Regions from separate parts of the Streptomyces sp. NBC_00989 genome, predicted to be linked through region 2. Evidence: riboswitches for the same ligand, from Rfam matches in the RefSeq annotation. Region 2 holds a riboswitch; the other holds the start of a gene.

Region 1 (7,509 bases), 4.5 Mb from region 2:
TCTTCTCCAAGGTCACCGGCGGGAGTCTGCGCGCCTTCTGGTACCACTTCGCGATCATGTTCGAGGCGCTGTTCATCCTCACCGCGCTGGACGCGGGCACGCGGGTGGGCCGGTTCATGCTCCAGGACATGCTGGGGAACGTCTACCGGCCCTTCAAGAACGTGAGTTGGAAGCCGGGCCTGGCCCTGACCAGCGCCGTGGTCTGCGCCCTCTGGGGCTACTTCCTCTGGGTCGGCGTGCACGAACCCCTCGGCGGGATCAACCAGCTCTTCCCGATCTTCGGCATCTCCAACCAGCTCCTCGCGGCCGTCGCCCTGGCCGTCTGCACCACCCTCCTGGTGAAGTCCGGACGCCTCAAGTGGGCCTGGATCACCGGGATTCCGCTCGCCTGGGACGCGACGGTCACCCTGACCGCGAGCTGGCAGAAGGTCTTCTCCAGCGACCCGAAGGTCGGCTTCTTCAAGCAGCGCTCGGTGTTCCAGGACGCGATCGACGCGGGCAGGGTCCTGCCGCCCGCCAAGTCCATGGACGACATGCACACCGTCGTCACCAACTCCACGGTGGACGGGGTGCTTTCGGCCATTCTCGCGGTGCTGGTCGTGGTCGTGATCACGGACGCCCTTCGCGTCTGCGTTCGACACGTCCGCCGCCCCGCGCTCTCCACGCTGAGCGAGACGCCGTACGTCGAGTCGAAGATCGTGGCGCCGGCCGGGCTGATCCCGACCCGGGAGGAGAAGGAAGAGGAGGCGGCACGCGATGTGGTCGGCGCTCAGGCGGGCGACTAGCGGAGTGCGCTGGTATGTCCGGGAGTTGATGGACGAGTCGGCGTACGACCGGTATGTCGCGCACGTACGCCTGGACCACCCCGAGGCGGAGGTCCCCGGCCGCCGCGACTTCGAACGGATGCGGACGGACCGCCAGGAGGCCGACCCACGCCAGGGATTCCGCTGCTGCTGACACCGATGTCAGGCCCGATGTCAGGCCTTCACCGAATCGACATGACGATATGCGGACGAGGTCTTTCGCTGCGGCGACACCGTGACCTACATTGCCTGCGCGTTACACAGGTGATCAGCGAGGGGACGGAGCCGCGAAATGTCAGATGTGCCTGAAGTTCCGCCCGAAGTGGCCGCACCGGTGGTGACTCCGGTCCGCGCCGTCATCGCCGTCTGCCTGTTCGCGCCCTTCGTGGCGCTGCTCTGGGTCGGCTCCTACACCAAGATCGACCCCACGTTCATCGGCATCCCGTTCTTCTACTGGTACCAGATGCTCTGGGTGCTGATCTCGACGGCGCTGACGATGACCGCCTACAAGCTGTGGCAGCGCGACCAGCGGACCCGCCATGGAGGTAACCGGTGAACGACGGCGTGAACGGCGTCGCCCTCGGCGTCTTCATCTTCTTCTTCCTGGCCGTCACGGTCCTGGGCTTCCTGGCCGCCCGCTGGCGCCGGGCCGACAACGAGCAGAGCCTCGACGAATGGGGCCTGGGCGGACGGTCGTTCGGCACCTGGGTCACCTGGTTCCTGCTCGGCGGCGACCTCTACACGGCGTATACGTTCGTCGCGGTCCCGGCGGCGGTCTACGCGGCGGGCGCGGCCGGCTTCTTCGCGGTGCCGTACACGATCCTCGTCTACCCCCTCATCTTCACGTTCCTCCCCCGCCTCTGGTCGGTGTCGCACAAGCACGGATACGTGACGACGTCCGACTTCGTGCGCGGCCGCTTCGGCTCGAAGGGCCTGTCCCTGGCGGTGGCGGTCACCGGCATCCTCGCGACGATGCCGTACATCGCACTCCAACTCGTCGGCATCCAGGCCGTGTTGGATGTCATGGGCGTGGGCGGCAGCGCGAGCTCCAACTGGTTCGTGAAGGACCTGCCGCTGCTGATCGCGTTCGCCGTGCTGGCCGCGTACACCTACTCGTCCGGCCTCCGCGCCCCCGCGCTGATCGCGTTCGTGAAGGACGGGCTGATCTACCTGGTCATCACGGTGGCGATCATCTACATCCCGATCAAGCTCGGCGGCTTCGACGACATCTTCAGCGCGGCGGGCGCCAAGTTCAAGGCGGCGGGAGCGGGCGGACTCGTCCCCGCACCGGCGGGCCAATGGACGTACGCCACACTGGCGTTGGGCTCGGCACTGGCGTTGTTCATGTACCCCCACTCGATCACGGCGACCCTGTCCTCCAAGAGCCGCAACGTGATCCGCCGCAACACCACGATCCTGCCCCTGTATTCACTGATGCTGGGCCTGCTGGCGCTGCTCGGCTTCATGGCGATCGCGGCGGGCGTCAAGGTCACCAACGGCCAACTGGCGATCCCGCAGCTGTTCGAGAACATGTTCCCGGACTGGTTCGCGGGCGTGGCCTTCGCGGCGATCGGCATCGGCGCCCTCGTCCCGGCGGCCATCATGTCCATCGCGGCGGCGAACCTCTTCACCCGCAACATCTACAAGGACTTCATCAAACCGGACGCGACCCCGGCCCAGGAGACAAAGGTCTCCAAGATCGTCTCGCTCCTGGTGAAGGTCGGCGCCCTCGCCTTCGTCCTGACGATGGACAAGACGGTCGCCATCAACTTCCAGCTCCTGGGCGGCATCTGGATCCTCCAGACCTTCCCGTCCCTGGTGGGCGGCCTCTTCACCCGCTGGCCCCACCGCTGGGCCCTCCTCGCCGGCTGGGCGGTCGGCATGATCTACGGCACCCTCGCCGCGTACGGCGTGGCCTCCCCGACCCAGGACCACTTCGGCGGCTCGTCCAAGGAGATCCCCGGCATCGGCGAGATCGGCTACATCGGCCTGACGGCGTTCGTCCTGAACGTCGTGGTCACGGTGGTCCTCACGTTCGCCCTGAAGGCGTTCAAGGCCCCCGAGGGCATCGACGAGACCAGCCCCGCCGACTACACGGCAGACGCAGGCGACCCGGGCGTAGAGGTGGAGCTGCCTCCGGCGACTGCTGGCGCCGCCCACTGAGCCCACCCAGGGGCGCGGGGCTGTATCGATTTGCGGCTCCGCCGCGTGGGCGCGCCCAGCCACGACGAACCCGCAGCGGGCCACCGAAAAGCAAGTCACTCGGCGGCCCGCTGTCGTACACACTCACCCCCATGGACATCCTCATCCGCCGAGCAATCCCCACCGAATACGAAGACCTCGGCAACATCACAGCACAGGCCTACCTACAGGACGGCCTCCTCGACTACGGCGACGACGACCCCTACCTCCCCGTACTGAAGGACGTGGCAAGCCGAGCCGCAGCCGCCGAGGTCCTCGTCGCGGTGGACGGCGAACACCTCCTCGGCGGAGTCACCTTCGTCCCCGGCCCCGGCCCCGTCGCCGACATCGCGACAACCGGCGAGACAGAGATCCGCGCACTGGCGATCGCCCGCACCGCCCGCGGCCGAGGCGCCGGCGAGGCCCTGGTCCGCGCCTGCATCGACCGCGCCCGAGCCACCGAGGGCTGCGAGGCCGTGGTCCTGTCGACCCAGAGCTCGATGCACGCGGCCCACCGCATCTACGAACGCCTGGGTTTCGTCCGCACCCCCGACCGCGACTGGAACCCCGTGCCACACCTGGACGATCTCACTCTGCTCACCTACAAGCTGACACTCTGAAACCACCGCGACACAACATCTGGTGGTGGCGTGACAGGCGAGCACAAGATGTATGCTCATGCTCGCTGTCGCCGCAGGGGAATCCGGTGCGAATCCGGAACTGTCCCGCAACGGTGTACTTACGTGCATATGCACGCATGGTCAGTCCGAGGACCTGCCGACAGCTCGCGTCCGGCCACCCGGCCAGGGCGCATGACGTCCGGGCCTCGTGGAGTGGGCCGGTGGACGCGACGCCCCGTGCGCTCGTGTACTGCCGCCTGCCCTCGGCGAGGCCCCGTGCCGAGCGAGGGAGAGCCCCACCGTGACCATCGCGCCAGCAGAGCCGGCATCAGCGACCCAGGTGAACAAGGCGATCGTGGCGACCGCGACCGGAACCGACGTTCCCGGTACGGCCGTTCCCGGAGCTACCGTTCCCGGAGCCGACGGCCCGGGTACCGCGATCCTGCGGACCCTGACCGAGCTGACCGCCGACCTCCCCGACGCCGACCCGGGCCGGGTCGCCGCCGCCACGTTGCGCGGCCGGTCCGCGCACGCGGACGTGGCGGAACTGCGCGAGCTGGCCACGGAGGCGGCCGCCGGTCTCATCTCCGAGGACCCGGTCTACTCCCGGCTGGCCGCCCGGCTGCTGACGGTCGGCATCGCCGCCGAGGCCGCCTCCCAGGGCGTCACGACGTTCACCGAGTCCGTCGCCGTGGGCCACCGCGAGGGCCTCATCGCGGACCGCACCGCCGAGTTCGCGACGCTGCACGCGGCCCGCCTGGACGCGCTGATCGACACGGAGGCCGACGACCGCTTCGGCTACTTCGGGCTCCGGACGCTGTACAGCCGTTACCTCCTGCGGCACCCGATCACCCGCAAGGTCATCGAGACCCCCCAGCACTTCATGCTGCGCGTGGCCGCCGGTCTCGCGGAAGACGACTCGACCCGTGCCCTGGACGAAGTGGCCGCGCTCTACCGCCTGATGAGCCGCCTGGACTACCTCCCGTCCTCCCCCACCCTCTTCAACTCCGGCACCCGGCACCCCCAGATGTCGTCCTGCTACCTCCTCGACTCCCCGCTGGACGAGCTGGACTCCATCTACGACCGGTACCACCAGGTCGCCCGCCTCTCGAAGCACGCCGGCGGCATCGGTCTGTCGTACTCCCGCATCCGCAGCCGCGGTTCGCTGATCCGGGGGACGAACGGGCACTCCAACGGCATCGTCCCGTTCCTGAAGACGCTGGACGCCTCGGTCGCCGCGGTGAACCAGGGCGGCCGGCGCAAGGGTGCCGCCGCGGTGTACCTGGAGACCTGGCACTCCGACATCGAGGAGTTCCTGGAGCTGCGGGACAACACGGGTGAGGACGCCCGTCGTACGCACAACCTGAACCTGGCGCACTGGATCCCGGACGAGTTCATGCGCCGGGTGAACGAGAACGGCGACTGGTCGCTGTTCTCCCCCGCCGACGTGCCCGAGCTGGTCGACCTGTGGGGCGACGAGTTCGACGCCGCGTACCGCAAGGCCGAGGCGCAGGGGCTGGCCAAGAAGACCATCCCGGCCCGTGACCTCTACGGCCGCATGATGCGCACCCTCGCGCAGACCGGCAACGGCTGGATGACCTTCAAGGACGCGGCCAACCGCACCGCCAACCAGACCGCCGAGCCGGGCCACACGGTCCACTCCTCGAACCTCTGCACGGAGATCCTGGAGGTCACGGACGACGGCGAGACGGCGGTCTGCAACCTCGGTTCGGTGAACCTGGGAGCGTTCGTGGTCGACGGTGACATCGACTGGGAGCGGCTGGACGAGACGGTCCGGACCGCCGTCACCTTCCTCGACCGTGTCGTGGACATCAACTTCTACCCGACCGAGCAGGCGGGCCGTTCCAACGCCCGCTGGCGCCCGGTCGGCCTGGGCGCGATGGGCCTCCAGGACGTCTTCTTCAAACTCCGCGTCCCCTTCGACTCCCCGCAGGCGCAGGCACTTTCGACGCGTATCGCCGAGCGCATCATGCTCGCCGCGTACGAGGCCTCGGCCGAGCTCGCCGAGCGCAACGGCCCGCTGCCGGCCTGGGAGAAGACCCGTACGGCGAAGGGTGTGCTGCACCCCGACCACTACGACGTGGAGCTGACCTGGCCCGAGCGCTGGACGGCCCTGCGGGAACGTATCGCCCAAGTCGGCATGCGCAACAGCCTGTTGCTGGCGATCGCCCCCACGGCCACCATCGCGTCCATCGCGGGCGTGTACGAGTGCATCGAGCCGCAGGTCTCGAACCTGTTCAAGCGCGAGACGCTGTCCGGCGAGTTCCTCCAGGTCAACTCGTACCTGGTGAACGAGCTGAAGCAGCTCGGCGTGTGGGACGCCCGCACCCGTGAGGCGCTGCGCGAGGCCAACGGCTCGGTGCAGGGCTTCAGTTGGATCCCGGCCGAGGTCCGCGCCCTGTACCGCACGGCGTGGGAGATCCCGCAGCGCGGCCTGATCGACATGGCCGCCGCCCGCACCCCGTACCTGGACCAGTCCCAGTCCCTGAACCTGTTCCTGGAGACGCCGACGATCGGCAAGCTCTCCTCGATGTACGCGTACGCCTGGAAGCAGGGCCTGAAGACGACGTACTACCTGCGCTCCCGCCCGGCGACCCGCATCGCCCGCGCGGCCCAGGCCCAGGCTCAAACCCCCATCCCCGTACAGCAGTTGACCCCCGACGAAGACGCGGTCGCCTGCTCCCTTGAGAACCCCGAGTCCTGCGAGGCCTGCCAGTAATGACGACCGAAGCCAAGAACCTCCTCGACCCGGGCTTCGAGCTGACCCTCCGCCCCATGCGCTACCCGGACTTCTACGAGCGCTACCGGGACGCGATCAAGAACACCTGGACCGTCGAGGAGGTCGACCTCCACTCGGACGTCGCCGACCTCGCGAAGCTGACGCCGGGTGAGCAGCACATGATCGGCCGGCTGGTCGCGTTCTTCGCGACGGGCGACTCGATCGTGGCGAACAACCTCGTGCTGACGCTGTACAAGCACATCAACTCCCCCGAGGCGCGGCTGTACTTGAGCCGTCAGCTCTTCGAGGAGGCGGTGCACGTCCAGTTCTATCTGACCCTCCTGGACACCTACCTCCCCGACCCGGAGGACAGGGCGGCCGCCTTCGACGCGGTGGAGAACATCCCCTCCATCCGCGAGAAGGCCGAGTTCTGCTTCAAGTGGATCAACGAGGTCGAGAAGCTGGACAGCCTCCAGACCCAGGCCGACCGCCGCCGCTTCCTCCTCAACCTGATCTGCTTCGCCGCGTGCATCGAGGGGCTGTTCTTCTACGGCGCGTTCGCGTACGTCTACTGGTTCCGCAGCCGGGGTCTCCTGCACGGCCTCGCCACCGGCACCAACTGGGTGTTCCGCGACGAGACCATGCACATGAGCTTCGCCTTCGAGGTGGTCGACACCGTCCGCAAGGAGGAGCCGGAGCTCTTCGACGACCAGCTCCAGCAGGAGGTGACCGACATGCTGCGCGAAGCCGTCGAGGCGGAGCTGCAGTTCGGGCGCGACCTGTGCGGTGAGGGTCTGCCGGGCATGAACACGGACTCGATGCGCCAGTACCTGGAGTGCGTCGCGGACCAGCGCCTCCAGCGACTGGGCTTCGCCCCGGTCTACGGCTCCGAGAACCCCTTCTCCTTCATGGAGTTGCAGGGCGTCCAGGAGCTGACCAACTTCTTCGAGCGCCGCCCGTCGGCGTACCAGGTCGCGGTGGAGGGCACGGTCGACCTGGACGAGGACTTCTAGATCTCTTTGCCCGAGGACTCATAGCCCTCTTTATCTGCCTCTTACTTCGCGGACGGCCCATGGAGCTTCCATGGGCCGTCCATGGAGTTTCTATGGAGCGGCAAAGTTCATGGGGTGCGTCTGTTCGCGGTCTCGTCGCCCCGGCTACGTTC
Region 2 (7,509 bases):
GTAGCCGTCGATGTGCATCACGAACTCGTCGAACGTCGCGTCGTCCGGCTGGTCGTCCACATGCAGGTCGTGGTGCAGCTCGGCCGCCTTCACCAGCGTCCAGATCTGCGCGCGCACGGCCGGTGCCTTCGTCGGGTCCAGGTCGGACACGAGGGCGTACTCGTCGAGGAGTTGCTCCAGCTTGGCCAGGTCGCCGTACGTGTCGGCACGCGCCATCGGCGGCACGAGGTGGTCGACGACCGTGGCGTGGCCGCGCCGCTTGGCCTGCGTCCCCTCGCCGGGGTCGTTGACGATGAACGGGTAGATCAGGGGGAGTTCACCGAGGACGGCGTCCGGCGCGCAGCCGCTGCTGAGCCCAAGTCCCTTGCCCGGCAGCCATTCCATGGTGCCGTGCTTGCCCATGTGGATGATCGCGTCCGCGCCGAACGAGTTGTCCAGCCACCTGTAGGCCGCCATGTAGTGGTGCGACGGCGGCATGTCGGGGTCGTGGTAGATCGCGATTGGGTTCTCCCCGAAGCCGCGCGGCGGCTGGATCATCACGACGACGTTCCCGAACTGGAGTGAGGCGAGCACGATGTCGTCGCCGTCGACGTAGAGGTTGCCGGGCGGCTCGCCCCACGCGTCCAGCATGCCCTGCCTGAGGTCCGGGTCGAGCTTGTCGAACCACGCCTGATAGTCGGCGAGCGGCACCCGCGCGGGCGCGGAGGCCAGTTGCTCCTCGGTGAGCCATTCGACGTCGTGGCCACCGGCGTTGATGAGCCGGTGGATCAACTCGTCCCCGTTGTCCGGGTGTTCGTCGACCCCGTACCCGGCGTCCCGCAGCGCGTCCAGCACCCGGATCGCCGAGGCGGGCGTGTCCAGACCGACCGCGTTGCCGACCCGCGAGTGCTTCGTCGGGTAGGCGGTGAAGACGACCGCGAGCTTCTTCTCGGCGTTCGGCTTGTACTTCAACTTCGCGTGCCGTACGGCGATTCCGGCGACCCGCGCGGCCCGCTCGGGGTCGGCGACGTAGACCGGGACGTCGTCCGGGCCCTGCTCCTTGAAGGAGAACGGGACGGTGATCAGGCGGCCGTCGAACTCCGGGATCGCGACCTGCATCGCGGCGTCCATGGGGGAGAGGGCGGCGGAGGACTCGTCCCAGGTCGCCCTGGACGACGTAAGGCAAAGTCCTTGCAGCACGGGGACGTTGAGGTCGGCGAGCGCGCCGATGTCCCAGGCCTCCTCGTCGCCGCCGGCCGATGCCTGCGAGGCGTGCGTACCGCCCGCGGCGAGGACGGTGGCGATGAGTGCGTCGGCCTTGCCGAGGATCTCGTACAGTCCGGAGTCCGCCCCGCGCAGCGAACCGCAGTACACGGCAAGGGCGTTGGCGCCCTTCGCCTCGATCTGGTCGCACAGGGTGTCCACGAAGGCGGTGTTGCCGCTCAAGTGGTGCGCCCGGTAGAAGAGGACGCCGACCGTCGGCCGGCCCTCGACGAAGGCGCGCTCGCCGTGGACGCCGAACTCGGCCATCTTCTGCGGCTCTTCGAAGCCCTCGCCCGTCAGCAGCACGGTGTCCGAGAGGAACCGGGCGAGTTCGGCGAGGTTCTCCGGCCCGCCCTCGACGAGATACCTGAGCGCCTCGGCCACCACCCCCGCCGGCACCGACGACTCGGCCATCAACTCCGCGTCGGGGACGGTCTCCCCGCCGAGCAGCACGGTCGGAATCCCGGACGCCTTCAGTGCGGCGAGCCCGTCCTCCCAGGCACGCTTGCCTCCGAGCAGCCGTACGACGGCGACGTCCGCGCCCGCGACGAGCGCGGGCAACTCGGCTGCCACGTCCACCCGGTTCGGGTTGCCGATCCGGTACCCGGCGCCGGAGGCCCGGGCCGCCAGCAGATCCGTGTCGGCGGTCGACAACAACAACACTGTGCTCATGCGGGCGCTCCCGGTGGAATGAAAGGCAGTCCTTGCGGCGCGCCGGACTCGATGAGTCGCCAGAGCGCGTCCGTGTCCGCGTGCTGTTCGATGAGGTCGCCGAGCCGGTCGAGCTGCTCCTCGCGCAGCGCGGCGAACGAGGTGTCGGGCGCCGGCACGAACCGGCGGCCCGCGGCGGCCGCCACCTCGCGCAGAAACGCCCGCCGGAACCCGTCCGACTCCAGCGAGCCGTGCCAGTGCGTGCCCCAGGTCTGACCGACCCGGCACCCGTCCAAGAAGGTTTCGCCGCCGGTCAGTTGGGCGACCCCGTGATGGATCTCGTACCCCTCGACCGGCTCGCCGAGGGCTTCGCCGACGGGCCGGGTGAGGGTCTTCTCGCGCGCGAACCGGACGCGCAGCGGCAGGACTCCGAGTCCGTCGACCGACCCCTGCCGGCTCTCGACCTCGTCGTCGATGTGCTCGCCGAGGATCTGGAAGCCGCCGCAGATACCGAGGGTCGGCCGCTGCTCGGCGGCCCTGCGCACGAGGGCGTCCGCGAGGCCGCGCTCGCGCAGCCACTCCAGGGCCTTCACCGTCCCCCGGGTCCCCGGGATCACGACGAGGTCCGCGTCGGCCAGCTCCTCCGGCCGGTCCACGAACCGCACCACGACGCCCGGTTCGGCGGCCAGCGCGTCCACGTCGGTGAAGTTGGACATGAGGGGGATCGCGCAGACGGCGACGCGCAGCACGTCCTCGCCGACCGGCGGCGCGGTGTTGGACTCGCGCACGGTGCCGCGCAGCGAGATCCGCAGCCCGTCCTCCTCGTCGATCCCGAGCCCGTGCCGGTACGGCAGCACGCCGTACGTCCGCCGCCCGGTGAGGCCGAGCAGCATCTCCAACCCCGGTTCCAGCAGCGACACATCGCCCCGGAACTTGTTGACGAGGAACCCGGCGACGAACGCCTGGTCCTCGGGGCTGAGCAGCGCGACGGTCCCGAAGAAGGAGGCGAAGACGCCGCCGCGGTCGATGTCGCCGACGACGAGCACGGGCAGCTGGGCATTGCGCGCGATGCCCATGTTCACGATGTCGGTCCGCCGCAGATTGATCTCGGCGGGACTGCCGGCCCCCTCACAGATCACCGCGTCATACGTGCCCCGCAACTCCGCGAGACAGTCCAACACGGTCCCGAGCAGGGCCTCTTGCCGCCCGCCGTGATAGCCCCGCGCACTCATCTCGCCAACAGGCCTGCCCATCAGCACGACTTGACTGCTCCGGTCGCTGCCAGGCTTCAGGAGTACGGGGTTCATCAGCGCGGTCGGCTCGATCCGGCACGCCTGCGCCTGCATGGCCTGCGCCCGTCCGATCTCGGCGCCCTCGCGCGTCACGAACGAGTTCAGGGACATGTTCTGCGCCTTGAACGGCGCGACCTTCACGCCCTGCCGCACCAGCCACCGGCAGATCCCGGCGGTGACGACACTCTTGCCGGCGTCCGAGGTGGTCCCGGCGACCAACAGCCCGCCGCCGCTCATGACTTCCGCCCCTTCACGAGGAGCCGCCCGGCGACACTGACCCCGAGCGCGAGCAGACCGACGCGCCGGGACAGCCGTACGGCACGCGCGATGTCCGGTACGGCGACGGGACGTCCGTCGCCGTTGAGCACGGGCCGGTGCTCGACCCGCCCGCCGTAGGAGAGCGTCCCGCCGAGGCGCACGCCGAGGGCTCCCGCGAAGGAGGCCTCCACGGGACCGGCGTTGGGACTCGGGTGTTTGGGGGCGTCGGTGCGCCAGGCGCGTGCCGCTCCGCGTGGGTCGCCGCCCGCGACGGTCGCGAGGGCGGCGGTGAGGCGGGCGCCCGGCCAGCCGGCGACGTCGTCGAGGCGGGCCGAAGCCCAGCCGTAGCGGCGGTACTTGGCCGACTTGTGGCCGACCATGGCGTCGAGCGTGTTCACGGCCCGGAAGCCGAGCAGGCCCGGGACACCCGCGATGCCGCCCCAGACCAGCGCGCCGACGACCGCGTCGGACGTGTTCTCGGCGACGGACTCGACGACGGCCCGGGCGATCCCGTCGGCGTCGAGGGACTGCGGGTCCCGTCCGCAGAGGTGGGGGAGCCGTGCCCGCGCACCATCGATGTCACCGGCCTCCAGCGCGCGCCCGATGACCCCGGCCTCGCGCGCGAGGGAGGTCCCGCCGACGACGGCCCAGGTGGCGGCGGCGGTGAGGGCGGCAGAGGCCGTACGGGACGGTCGTAGGGCCGAAGTGGCCGCGGCGGCGAGGGTGATGGTGCCACCGACGCACACGGCGGTGTGCAGGGCGCCCCAGCCCCGGTGGTCGCGCCACAGCACCTGTTCCACGGCGCCCGCAACGCGGCCGAACGCGGCGACCGGATGCCCGCGGCGGGGATCGCCGAGCAGGTGGTCGCCGAGGAGGCCGGCGGCGGCGCCGTACGCGAAGACGCGATCGGCACGCATCGGCTCAGCCGATCGCTGGGGCGGGCACTGCGCTGGTACGGGACCTCGAACGGCAGCCGAGCATGGCGATATGTCCTCACTCAGGGTGTCCACGCCCTGGTTCGACGAGACCGGCGGTGAGAGTTCCTGGCTCCCGGGGCTACCTACCCCGGTGACAGTGGCGGGACCGCGCCGGATTCGCACCGGCTTCCTCTCCTGCCGCCGTATATGGCTCCGGCAGTCCACCATGCTGTTGGAAGGGCCGTCAACTTGCTGTTGACCTGCGGGGACGGAGTGTGCTGATGCCCACACGCGAGGGGGCGGAGGGGTCACGCGGACGTGGGGTGCGGGACGGCGATCCGTCCCGCACCCCACGCTCGGTTCAACTGGCGGCCGGTCAGGCCACGATCAGATAGATCCCGTACGCCACCGCCGCCGCGCAGGCCGCGAAGCAGGTGTAGGCGCCGGTCAGGGCAAGGGGCGCGGAGCCGCCCTGGGCGGTGGCGCGTTCACGCCGGGAGAGGCCGACGATGCCGAGGGTGAAGACCGCCACCAGGGCGACGGTGGCGCCGAGGCTGACGCCGAAGACGGAGCCGAGGGCTGCCCAGTCGATGTGCATGCTGATTCGTTCCTTCGTGTCCGGGGCGCGGGCTCAGACGGCGGCGGCGGGCGGTGTCGCCGGGTCGGACTTCACGATCGGGGCCGGGTTCACGGGGGGCGAGAGGATCGTCGCCGTGAGGCCCTCGGAGAGGGCGACCGACGGGGGCGGCGGGGTCACGGCGGCGATCGCGGTGGTGATCACGCCGGCCGGTTCGTCGACCTCGTTGACGTTCGAGGCGTCGACGACCTGGCGGCGGGAGAGCAGCCAGATGCCGGCGCTGGACGCGACCAGGAAGACGGCCACCAGCGCGGTGCCCCAGTCGCCGAGGTCGGTCACGGACTCGGCGAGCGCGCCGACCAGCGCGGCGGCCGGCAGGGTCAGACCCCAGGCGACGAACATCCGGGTGGCGGTCGACCAGCGGACGACCCCGCCCTTGCGGCCGAGACCCGCACCCATCACCGAGCCGGAGACGGCGTGCGTGGTGGAGAGGGAGAAGCCGATGTGCGAGGAGGCCAGGATGACCGCGGCCGCGCTGGTCTGGGCGGCGAAGCCCTGCTGCGGCCGGAGGTCGGTCAGGCCCTTGCCCATCGTGCGGATGATGCGCCAGCCGCCGATGTACGTGCCCATCGCGATGGCGAGGCCCGCGGAGAGGATGACCCAGGTGGGCGGGTCCGAGTCGGGGGCGATGGAGCCTCCGGCGACCAGGGCGAGGGTGATGATGCCCATCGTCTTCTGCGCGTCGTTCGTGCCGTGCGCCAGCGAGACCAGCCCGGCGGAGGCGATCTGGCCGACGCGGAAGCCCTTGTCGGCGGCCTTGCCGGCCGAGTTCCGGCTCAGGGCGTACGAGAAGCGGGTGGCGAGCATCGCCGCGAGGCCCGCGACGATCGGGGCGGCGACCGCCGGCAGCAGCACCTTGGTGACGAGGACGTCGCCGTGGACCGCGCCGGTGCCGGCCGAGGCGATGGTGGCGCCGATCAGACCGCCCATGAGGGCGTGCGAGGAACTGGACGGCAGTCCGACGAGCCAGGTCACCAGGTTCCAGAGGATCGCGCCGACGAGGGCGGCGAAGATGACCTCGGGACGGATTCCGCTCTCGTCGACGAGCCCCTTGGAGATCGTGTTGGCGACCTCCACGGAGAGAAAAGCGCCCACCAGGTTGAGGGTGGCCGACATGGCCACCGCGACCTTGGGCTTGAGGGCACCGGTCGAGATGGTGGTGGCCATCGCGTTGGCGGTGTCGTGGAAACCGTTCGTAAAATCGAACGCGAGTGCGGTGATTACCACAATCGCGAGGATCAGCGAGAAGTTTTCCATTTACCCAGGCAATCGTTCGAGGTCATCGGCGCGTTGACCGTAGGCAACCTGGGTGAACGGAAGATGAACTGAGGGGGTATCGGTGGTGTCCGGATTGCCTAGTATCCGCGGGCGAACTTCTTCAGTTGGCTCACCGTCCCGTTGAAGAGATTCTGATCACCCGGCAGGCTCCCGCTGTTGTCGTACTGCCAGAAGGTCCAGTACGACCATCCGGCGGGCAGTGAGCCCGCGTCCGCCGACCCGTGGCGGGCGATCCACAGCGCGTGTGCCGAGGCCAGGGAGCTGTTGTCGCCCGTGCAGGTCTTCCACCACTGGGTGGTGGTGTAGATCACCGGGCGGCGGCCGGTCTCCCGGTTCACCTCGGCGCTGAAGGCCTTGATCCAGCTGACCATCTTGGCCTTGCTCAGGCCGTAGCAGCCGTGTTTCTTGTCGTACGGGTTGTATTCGATGTCCAGCGCGGGCGGCAGCGTCCAGCCGTCCGCCTTCCAGTCGCCGCCGTGTGCCACGAAGTACGCGGCCTGGCTCGCGCCCGACGACCTGTCCGGCAGGGCGAAGTGGTACGCGCCGCGGATGACGCCGGCCTTGCGGGCGCCGTCGTACTGCTGGCCGAAGTACGGGTTGCGGTAGGTGGTCGACTCGGTCGCCTTGACGTAGACGAACGTGGCGCCCTTCGCCTTCGCGCCCGGCCAGTTGACGTTCTTCTGGTGCGAGGAGACGTCGTGGCCCTTCGTCTCGCCCGCGGCGATGCCCGCGGCGGTGGCCGGGATCTCGGTGAGCGCGAGGGTGGTTCCGCCGACGGTGAGCGCGGCGACGGCGGCCGCGGCGAGGCGGGCGCGGGGGTGGGTACGGGGGTGGGTGTTCGGGCGGATGCCGGTGCGGATTCCGGTGCGGACAAGGGTCAGGGACGGTTTGCGATCACGGGCCATGTTTCCCCCGGGAATGGCGGCGCGCACGACAAATCCCCCAGAGGTTATTGGAAGATCTGTCGATGCCGGTCGGTCTCCGGCCAAGCGGCCGGAGTGGGTGGTTGGCACCCATATGTCATCTTTCGGATGCGCGCCTTCCGGCCTAAAGTGCCTTCGCCCGAACGTGCGTTGGGGCACCGGCTGACAGGATCGCGGCATGGCTGAGCAACGGCGGGACCAGCGGGGCGGGCGCGACGCCCGGGAGAGTGCGGGAGCTGCGGGGGAGACGCGGAGGAGGAGTGTGCGCGCCGAGGAGGCGCACGCCTGGGGCGCGCTCGTCGCGACCGCCC

What was found. A riboswitch is a leader RNA that binds a small molecule or an ion and turns the genes downstream of it on or off. The one in region 2 is predicted to bind cobalamin.
Region 1: linked by a shared signal. The riboswitch ahead of OG714_RS18275 (ribonucleoside-diphosphate reductase subunit alpha) and the one ahead of OG714_RS39175 (cobalamin biosynthesis protein) in region 2 are both predicted to bind cobalamin.

The regions. Positions count from the first base shown of each region.
Region 1 covers NZ_CP108728.1:4,249,569-4,257,077, forward strand. Annotated here, with positions in the region: gene OG714_RS18250 (carbon starvation CstA family protein) at 1-785, shown strand, start outside; gene OG714_RS18255 (YbdD/YjiX family protein) at 757-957, shown strand; gene OG714_RS18260 (DUF3311 domain-containing protein) at 1,096-1,359, shown strand; gene mctP (monocarboxylate uptake permease MctP) at 1,356-2,966, shown strand; gene OG714_RS18270 (GNAT family N-acetyltransferase) at 3,098-3,604, shown strand; cobalamin riboswitch at 3,650-3,781, shown strand; gene OG714_RS18275 (ribonucleoside-diphosphate reductase subunit alpha) at 3,906-6,344, shown strand; gene OG714_RS18280 (ribonucleotide-diphosphate reductase subunit beta) at 6,344-7,357, shown strand.
Region 2 covers NZ_CP108728.1:8,726,066-8,733,574, forward strand. Annotated here, with positions in the region: gene cobN (cobaltochelatase subunit CobN) at 1-1,914, opposite strand, end outside; gene OG714_RS39170 (cobyric acid synthase) at 1,911-3,422, opposite strand; gene OG714_RS39175 (cobalamin biosynthesis protein) at 3,419-4,360, opposite strand; cobalamin riboswitch at 4,460-4,602, opposite strand; gene OG714_RS39180 (hypothetical protein) at 4,737-4,958, opposite strand; gene OG714_RS39185 (anion permease) at 4,992-6,254, opposite strand; gene OG714_RS39190 (lysozyme) at 6,353-7,180, opposite strand; gene OG714_RS39195 (class II aldolase/adducin family protein) at 7,377-7,509, shown strand, end outside.